One region of the Marinobacter sp. UBA5687 genome, then DNA from elsewhere that is predicted to be linked to it. Evidence: predicted binding sites of a transcription regulator. Region 1 holds the regulator's gene; the other holds the start of a gene.

Region 1 (4,423 bases):
CGGCGCCCTTGCCATGCAGTTCGTCCAGCAGGTTCTCGAATTCGTCGTCGGAAATCAGATCGGCGTCAGCGGATGATTTTTCTGAACCACCGCTGGTGCTGGTATCTGCCTTGGCTGTTTCCTCTTCCGCAGGCGCGCCGGCAAACTGGCCCTTGCCGTGGAGTTGATCCAGCAAGGCCTCAAATTCGTCGTCGGTAATTTCATCACTGTCTGAGCTGCCGGCGGATTCAGCCGGATTGCTCACCTGCTCGTTGCCGGCCGGTTTCTGGCCGTCGGATTTTTCATCCGCCAACGCGTCCAGCAACTGCTCGAATTCTTCGTCAGTGATATCGCCCTGGTCCCCTTGCTGCCCGACCTCCGCAGACGACGGCTCCGGTGCCGGGGTTGGCGCTTCCGCCGCTGGTGCATCCTCTGACTCGGGTTTGGCGAGGGCGTCCAGGGCTTCGATCAGTTCGTCCGGCGCGGGCGTTGGTTCTTCCCGGTTTCGAACTTCTTCGAACATGGCGTTAACGTTGTCCAGCGCCTCCAGAACCACGTCCATCAGTTCCGGAGTGACCTTGCGCTTGTGATTCCGGAGAATATCGAACACGTTCTCTGCCGAGTGGCAGCAGTTAACCAGTGCCTCCAGCTGAAGGAAGCCTGCGCCCCCTTTCACGGTATGGAAGCCACGGAAAATGGCGTTCAGCAGATCGCTGTCATCGGGATGCTGCTCCAGATCCACCAGCTGCTCCGACAACTTTTCGAGTATCTCGCCGGCTTCTACCAGGAAGTCCTGCAGGATCTCTTCATCAGCATCTAACGCCATGCGTCACCCTCTTTATTATCAGAATCCGAGACTGGACAGCAGATCGTCCACATCGTCCTGTCCCGAAACTACATCTTCCCGCTCATCGGCCTTGATCTGGGGCCCTACCCCTTTTTCGGCCGATTCTTCTTTTTCTTCAATCTGGTGCACCGTGCCGGTCAGCTGATCCACGTGGCTGGCCATCACTACCAAGCCAAGAAGATTGTCTTCCACTTCTTTCACCAAAGCGGTGACCTTCTGGATAACCTGGCCAGTAAGATCCTGGAAGTCCTGAGCCAGCAGGATTTCCGACAGATTCTGGTACAGACTGTCAGAGTCTGTGGTCAGGCCGGCGAAGAACTTGTCGATGCGACCATACAACTCGCGAAACTCCGCAGGTTCCATTTCACGGCGGCGCAGACGCTGCCACTCGTCCCGCAAGGCAACCGCTTCATCCCTCATGGAATGAGCCACGGGCATGCTTTCCTCGACCAGGTCCATGGTGCGGTTCGCTGCCTGGCTGGTCATCTGCACCACATAGGCCAGACGGTCAGAAGCGTCGCTCATCTTCGACAGGACTTCTTTCTGCTCGGCATTACGCGGGTCTATCTGGAAGTTCCGGATTGCCTCATGGAGGCTGCGGGTGAGTCGGCCCACTTCCCGGTACAGACTCTGATCGCGAACCTCGCTCAGTTCATTGATCAGGGTCATCGCCTTGGCATAATTCCCGGCGTTTACATTCTCAGCCAGGTCGGAGGCCTGCTTTTGCAGTTTCTCCGCCACCTCCGGATCAAGGCCCTGATGGTTCTGTTTGGTATCACTCATGGCGAGCCATCCGACCTCTGGTTACTGGATTCGTTCGAAGATTTTCTCGATCTTTTCCTTGAGCACGGCTGCCGTAAAAGGCTTGACCACATATCCGTTTACCCCGGCCTGAGCCGCGGCCACGATCTGGTCCCGCTTGGCTTCTGCCGTCACCATCAGAACCGGCAGGTTCTTCAGGTTTTCGTCAGCGCGGACAGCTTTGAGAAGATCAAAGCCCGACATGCCGGGCATGTTCCAGTCAGTCACCAGGAAGTCGTACTTGCCGCTTCGGAGCATGGGCAACGCCGTGTTGCCATCATCGGCCTCATCTGTATTGGTGAAGCCAAGATCTCGCAGCAGGTTCTTGATGATTCGTCGCATTGTGGAGAAGTCATCCACAATGAGAATTTTCATGTTCTTGTCCAATGGGACCTCCAGTCAGTAACACCCGGAATTCATTCAGCCTTTTTGAAAGTCTAGCAGGCTGCTACCTTAACTGCTTATTGTGTGGTGTTTGCGCACGTTGTAAAGCATCGGTTACCAAAAGCTACACAGCCTGCTGAAAGAGAAACACAGCACCCGGCCGATCAGTCGTTGTCGTCATCCCGCCACTCGGCCAACCGGCTGCGCAGCCGCAGTGCCGCCTGGCTGTGAATCTGGCTTACCCGGCTCTCACTGACCCCAAGCACTGCGCCGATTTCCTTGAGGTTCAGTTCTTCCTGGTAATACAGGCTCAACACCAGCTTTTCGCGCTCAGGCAACTGCTCGATGGCGTCCGCCAGACTGCGCTGGAAAGCGCCGGAAGCAATACCGTCCAGCGGATTATCGCTGGCCTCTGCTTCTTCTATCGGCAGCTCGCCGGATTCATTGAGCTCATCAAGGCTAAAAAGTCGGCCACTGTTGGCGTCGGCCAGTGAAGCGTGATATTCGTCCAGACCAATGCCAAGCTCTTCAGCTACTTCGGCATCCTGGGCCTCGCGCCCGGTACGATCTTCCACTTGTTTGATGGCACTGGCGATTCGCCGGGCATTACGATGCACTGAGCGGGGCACCCAGTCGCCTTTGCGGATTTCGTCCACCATGGCGCCACGGATGCGAATGCCGGCATAGGTTTCAAAGGTCGCACCCTTGCCTGAAGAGTAGCGCTGCGCAGCCTCCAGCAGACCAATCATACCGGCCTGCATAAGGTCTTCGAGCTGCACCGATGCAGGCAGTCGGGCCATGAGATGAAGGGCGATTTTCTTGACCAGCGGCGCATGCTCTTCAATCAGGGCTGAAGGGCTCCTGGCGCCGGCCTGATGGTAAATTCCCAGATTTTTCGCCAATGTCATGTATCCGGTTTTCTTGTAGGACTGGATTCAGATCAGACTTCGACGAGCCGCTCCACGAAGAACTCGAGATGCCCCCTGGGAGAGGACGGCAAAGGCCAGCTGTCCACTTTTTCGGCCAGAGCCCGGATAGCCAGCGAGGCTTTCGCCCTCGGATAGGCATCCAATACCGCTTTCTGCCTCTGAACGGCTTTCTTGACGGCCTCGTCGTAAGGCACGATACCTACATATTGTAGTGCCACATCCAGGAAACGCTCGGTGACCCGGGTCAGTTTTTCAAACAGATGGCGGCCTTCCTGCTCATTGCGGACCTGGTTTGCCAGGATGCGGAAGCGGTTGGTGCCGTAATCCCGATTCATCAGTTTGATCAGGGCGTAAGCATCGGTAATGGAAGTAGGTTCGTCGCAGACCACCAGCAGAAGTTCCTGCGATGCCCTCAGGAAGCTGACCACCGATTCAGAAATACCCGCGGCGGTATCCACAATCAGAACGTCAATCTGGTCGCCCAGCTCACTGAAGGCATTGATCAGGCCGGCATGTTCCATGGCGCTGAGCTGGGTCATACGCTGGGTGCCGGATGATGCCGGAACAATCTTGATGCCACCAGGGCCATTCACCAGCACATCTTTCAGATCACAATCGCCGTTGAGTACGTCTTGCAGATTTCGATTGGCGGTAATGCCAAGCAACACATCGATGTTGGCGAGCCCAAGATCCGCGTCCAGCAAGACAACCCGGCGCCCCTTCTGGGCCAGGGCGATACCTAGGTTGACCGAAACATTGCTCTTGCCGACACCGCCCTTGCCGCCGGAAACCGCAATCACCTGAACCGGATGTGGTCTGCTCATACTGTTATCAGTCTCTTACTACGTTCTTGTACGGGCACGCGTGCCGGTGTTTTATTCTGTCGCTGGCGAGGCTCAGGCACCTTCGGCTATTGCCTGCGCGCTCTGCACGGCCCTGAGCCTTTCTACGCCCAGACGCACCAGCGGGATAGCCTCCGCCCTTTGGAGATCTTCCGGTATCTTCTGGCCATCGGTGTACCAGGCCACCGGCAAGCTGGTCTCCATAACGAATCCGAGCGCTTCGCCCAGGGTCAGGGCTTCATCAATCTTGGTCATGATGCAGCCTGCAAGGTTTGCCATCTTATAGCAATGCCACACGGATTTCATGATACGTGGCTGACTGGTGGCAGAGACCACCAGATGTGTACGGATATTGTGATCGCTGCGAGCCAACTCCGCCAGTTGTTCCTGGTAACCACGGTCGGCACTGGTCAGGCCGGCAGTGTCAATCAGTACCAGGTGCCTATCCGACAGTTCATCAAGAATGTCATCCAGGGAATGGCTCTCATCCACCACCCGCACGGGCACATTCAGGATTCTGCCGAACACAAACAGCTGCTCATGGGCGGCCACACGGTAGCGGTCGGTGGTCACCAGGGCCAACGAATCCGGGCCATGCTCCAGCACATAGCGAGCCGCCAGTTTGCCAATGGTGGTGGTTT
Region 2 (4,423 bases), on a different contig from region 1:
AGATACGCCTTGTCCGAAATATTGGTCCAGGGGCGCACCTGCTTAAGGTATTCACGCTGTGAGGTGATGATTTCGTTCGCCAGTTCGTCTTTCTCGGCAAATTCATCCAACAGGCGATTGGTGGTTTCTCGCAGGGCAGTAATAACTTCCGGTGGAAACACCTTGTGGGTCACATCCGGGTATTCCTGCTTCATCTTCTCCCACGCCACACCGCTTTCGTGGGTGCTCTGGATATACATGTCATACGCTGCGGTACGCATGGAGACCCGCAGGATGGCCTGCAGATCAGCCGGCAGCTTGTCCCAGGTTTTCTTGTTGATCAGGAACTGCACTTCGGCATTGGGCTCCTGCCAGCCGGAGTAGTAATACTTGGCAATCTGATGAAAGCCCATCTGCAGATCCAGCGCCGGGCCAACCCATTCAACGGCATCGATGGTGTTGCGCTCAAGCGCGGTATACAGCTCGCCCGGCGGCAGGTTGGTGACCGCCACGCCCACTTCCGACATAACCTCGCCGGCAAAGCCGGGGGTGCGCATTTTCAGGCCTTTCAGGTCCTCCAGAGACTTGATCTCTTTCCGGAACCAGCCACCCATCTGATTGGCCGTGTTGCCACCCGGGAAGGACAGCAGCCCGAAGGGTTCATATACCTTCTGCATCAACTCCATGCCGTCGTCGTGGTAGAACCAGGCATACATCTCCGGTGCAATCATGCCGAAGGGTATGGTGGTGAAGTACATGGCGTTGGGAATGGTGCCCTTGTAGTAATAAGAGGCGGTGTGGCCCATGTCGTACTGGCCGTTACGGACCAGATCGAAAATACCGAAAGGGGCCTTGTGCTTGTTGGAGGAATCAATCCGGATCTTCAGGCGGCCGCCCGACATTTCCTCGGCCATGGCCGCCATGTTGCGGGGCGCATCCCCCAGCAGGCCAGAATTGGGACCCCAGGTTTCCGCGAGACGCAGGGTATAGGTTTCTTCAGAGACCGCGAAAGGACTGGCCAGCAGGCCAAGAGTGCTGACCGCCGCCAGCAGGGTTTTACGCAGGGACATAGTGTTGGCTTCCATTGTTATCGATTTTTGATTCAAACATGCCGGAATGAACCATCATAACGACGAAAGCCGACCGCGCCAATGTGGCGGGCCGGCTTTCTTATGAGGGTAATCAGACCTTGAACTGGCCAACCAGCTCGCGCAGATTCTCCCCCAGCCGGGCCAGTTCGTGGCTGGCCTCATTGGTCTGGGTCACGCCGGTGTCACTGCGCTGGGCCGCGTCGACAATCCGCACCACGTTCTGATTGATCTCTTCTGCCACCTGGCTCTGCTGTTCAGCGGCCGTCGCAATCTGAGTCACCTGATCGTGGATCTGGGTCACTGACGTCACGATGGTGTTCAGTGCACTGGTGGCGTGATTGATGCGCTCAACGGTCGCTTCTGAACTCTTGCGGGAGTTGTTCATGCGCTCCACCGAAGCTTTGGACTCCGCCACAAAGCCATCAATCATTTCCCGGATCTGATCAGCCGATTCCGCTGACCGCTTGGCCAGCTGGCGCACTTCGTCGGCAACCACCGAGAAGCCGCGACCGTGCTCGCCGGCCCGGGCTGCCTCAATGGCAGCGTTCAGGGCCAGCAGGTTGGTCTGCTCGGTAACCGCGTGAATCACATCCAGCACCTGCTGAATATCGTTCGACTTCTCGGCCAGGGCATTGATGCTGCGGGCGGTATCTTCCATTTCCTGGGACAGCTGATTGACCGCGCCCTGGGCACTGTTGATGGTCTCGCCACCCTCTTTGGCCATGCGGTCCGCATCGGAAGCTGCGCCTTCCACCTCATTGGCGTTGCCGGAAATCTGCTGAATCGTTGCCGCCATTTCGTTGATGGCCGAAGCAATCTGGTCGGTTTCTGAACCCTGTTCCTGAACCGATTGACGGGTTTCATTCGCCACCCTGCTGAGTTCTTCAGCTGCCGACGCCACCTGGTCGGTGGTTGAGCCGACCTCACGGATGGTGTCCTGAATCTTGATGACAAAATGGTTGAAGCGGCGACCCAGAACGGCCAGCTCATCTTTACCATCTTCCGGCAGGCGCTGGCGCAGGTCGCCCTCTCCGTCGGCAATCTCCCGCATCATGTCGCTGACCTTGTTAAGCGGCGCAGTCACGGTGCGGCCAATGACCAACCCGATTACCAGTGAAATCACCACCACCACAATGGTCAGCAGTAAAATGAAGCCCATAGCAGATGTCATGGTTGCATCAATTTCTTCCCGGGCAGCGGCCACCGCTCTCTGAACATCGGTTACATACACGCCGGACCCTATCATCCAGTCCCAGCCCGGAATAATGGTGGAATAGGAGACTTTCGGTTCCACCTGGCCGGTAGCAGGGTTGGGCCACTCATAAGGCATGAAACCATCGTCACCTGCAGCGTCAAATAAGCCTCGCACCAACTTCTGCGTGTTCGGATTGGTGGTCGGCCCTTCTTTGGAGGGGTCCGGTGCATAGGCGAGATTGAACAGGCTGCGATCATAGGCGAAGACATAGTTGTTCTGACCGAACTTGATTGACCGCAACCGCTCTCGCGCCTCTTCCTGCGCCTCCTGCTCCGAAAAACCGGGAGTGGACTTGGCCTCAAGCACCACGGATTTCGCGGTTTCAACCAGATTTTTCAAACCTTCCTTGCGCGCTTCCAACAGTTCCTGCTCGAGGCGTTGCAACTCTGCCTCTCCATTGGCCCGGATCTGGTTCGCCGTAATCCATGCAATTGTTCCAGCCGTAATCAGTACAGGCACCAATACACCAATCAGAAGCCGTGTTCTGATGGTCAGGTTGCTCATGAAGGTCATGGTCTTCGCTCCGGGGTCATTTCTTGTAATCCTTTGATTATGCACAAACGCAGTCCGCACTCCGTTGCAGTTTGTTAAAAGCTGTATACCAAACGCAGGTCAGGAACAGGTTTTTGTGTAAACAAGCCCGTCATATCAGAGTCATACGTCTAAATACGTATCGGCCGTCATGTAAACGACTTGAGGCTGTGTCAGACTAAGGTCTGAACATTCAGCTCATGAGCAAGCATGCATGAAACGGCTTTTTCTTATCCGCCACGCCAAATCGAGCTGGAACGACGACAGCCTCTGCGACCAGGAACGCCCGCTGAATAACAGAGGCCAAAGCCAGCTTGCGCCGCTCGCGCGGGCAATGAAATGCCTGGGCGCGCTGTCCGGTGCCATTTATGCAAGCCCCGCTGTGCGAGCCCAGCAAACGCTGGCAGGTGCACTCAGCGTCAACGACCAGCCGGCCCATGTCCGCACCGAAGATGAGCTTTACACCTTCGACTTCCGGCGTCTATTACGCTGGCTGCAGAATCTGGATAACGCTCAGAACCGCATCACCCTCATCGGCCACAACCCGGCATTACTCGAACTGGCCGCCTTTCTGGTACCCCAGGCTCCGTTCGAATTGCCAACCGCCAGTATCCTGGAGATCCGGCTGCCGGTAAGGCACTGGAAGAAAGTGGACAAAAACAAGGGTGCACTGAAAACCTTCCTGACGCCTCGTGATTTCAGTTACAACGAATTCCGGCGCAAGAACCGAAAAGCCAGTCCCGGCGCCACTGAACTGGACCAGAACACACTCCCGGAGGTTTTGCAGCAGCTGAACAATCAGTTGGAACTGCTGACCCCGGGGGTCATTCTGGGGCTGGATGACGAATTTCTGCACCAGTACCGCATTGCCCTTCGCCGCAGCCGGGCCATTGCCGAACCCCTGGCCGAGATTACCGGCGATCGCCAACTACAGGAGCATATTCGCGAACTGAAGCGACATGCCCGGGCCACCAGCGCCCTGCGGGATCTGCACGTATTTCTTCAGGATATCCCCGAGCTGTGCCACGACAACCCGGAACTCTGCACCACGCTGACCGACTGGGCGCGGCTCAGGGCATCTAAAGCACAGCGCAAACTGGCCAAACGCCTTGGCCAGAAACGCTATCGTCAAAGTCTAGAGCGCTGGCACGGCTATATTGAATCCAAAGCTTTTCATAAGCTGGCTGGAGAGCTGCGAAAAAAAGACATCCAGGTCGCCGCAAACCGGCGCCTGAAACAGTTCAACCGGAAAACCGCAGAACTGCTTCATACCGCCCCGGATGAAGCCCTGCACCAGCTGCGCAAGGCCCTAAAGCGTATCCGATATCTTCTGGAGCGGGATGCCCGGCACGGCAAGCCAACACTGAAAGAACTGCGCCAGCGACAGGATCTGTATGGCCGTTTCCAGGATCTGCATGTCCAGATCGAGCTGACCCGGCGATTCCTCGCCGACCACCCGGAGTGCGACGGGGTGTTACTGCTTGGCAAACTTGAGCGGGAGAAAGCCGATACCCGCCGGCAGATACTGGCCATGGGTGGACTGAACGTCTGAGACCGGTTCAGATCC

What was found. Region 1 encodes FliA, which starts transcription of late flagellar genes. Its sites were predicted from a motif close to CTAAAGTTTNNNNNNNNNNNGCCGNTAA; they were not measured.
Region 2: the regulator FliA is predicted to act here: its motif matches at 2,996-3,023, upstream of B3Y70_RS15235 (methyl-accepting chemotaxis protein).

The regions. Positions count from the first base shown of each region.
Region 1 covers NZ_DIHV01000003.1:16,884-21,306, forward strand. Annotated here, with positions in the region: gene B3Y70_RS00205 (chemotaxis protein CheA) at 1-805, opposite strand, end outside; gene B3Y70_RS00210 (protein phosphatase CheZ) at 824-1,609, opposite strand; gene cheY (chemotaxis response regulator CheY) at 1,631-2,014, opposite strand; gene B3Y70_RS00220 (RNA polymerase sigma factor FliA) at 2,176-2,919, opposite strand; gene B3Y70_RS00225 (MinD/ParA family protein) at 2,952-3,764, opposite strand; gene flhF (flagellar biosynthesis protein FlhF) at 3,837-4,423, opposite strand, start outside.
Region 2 covers NZ_DIHV01000138.1:4,113-8,535, forward strand. Annotated here, with positions in the region: gene B3Y70_RS15230 (TRAP transporter substrate-binding protein) at 1-1,049, opposite strand, end outside; gene B3Y70_RS15235 (methyl-accepting chemotaxis protein) at 1,162-2,838, opposite strand; gene B3Y70_RS15240 (CHAD domain-containing protein) at 3,071-4,408, shown strand; gene B3Y70_RS15245 (cation diffusion facilitator family transporter) at 4,416-4,423, opposite strand, start outside.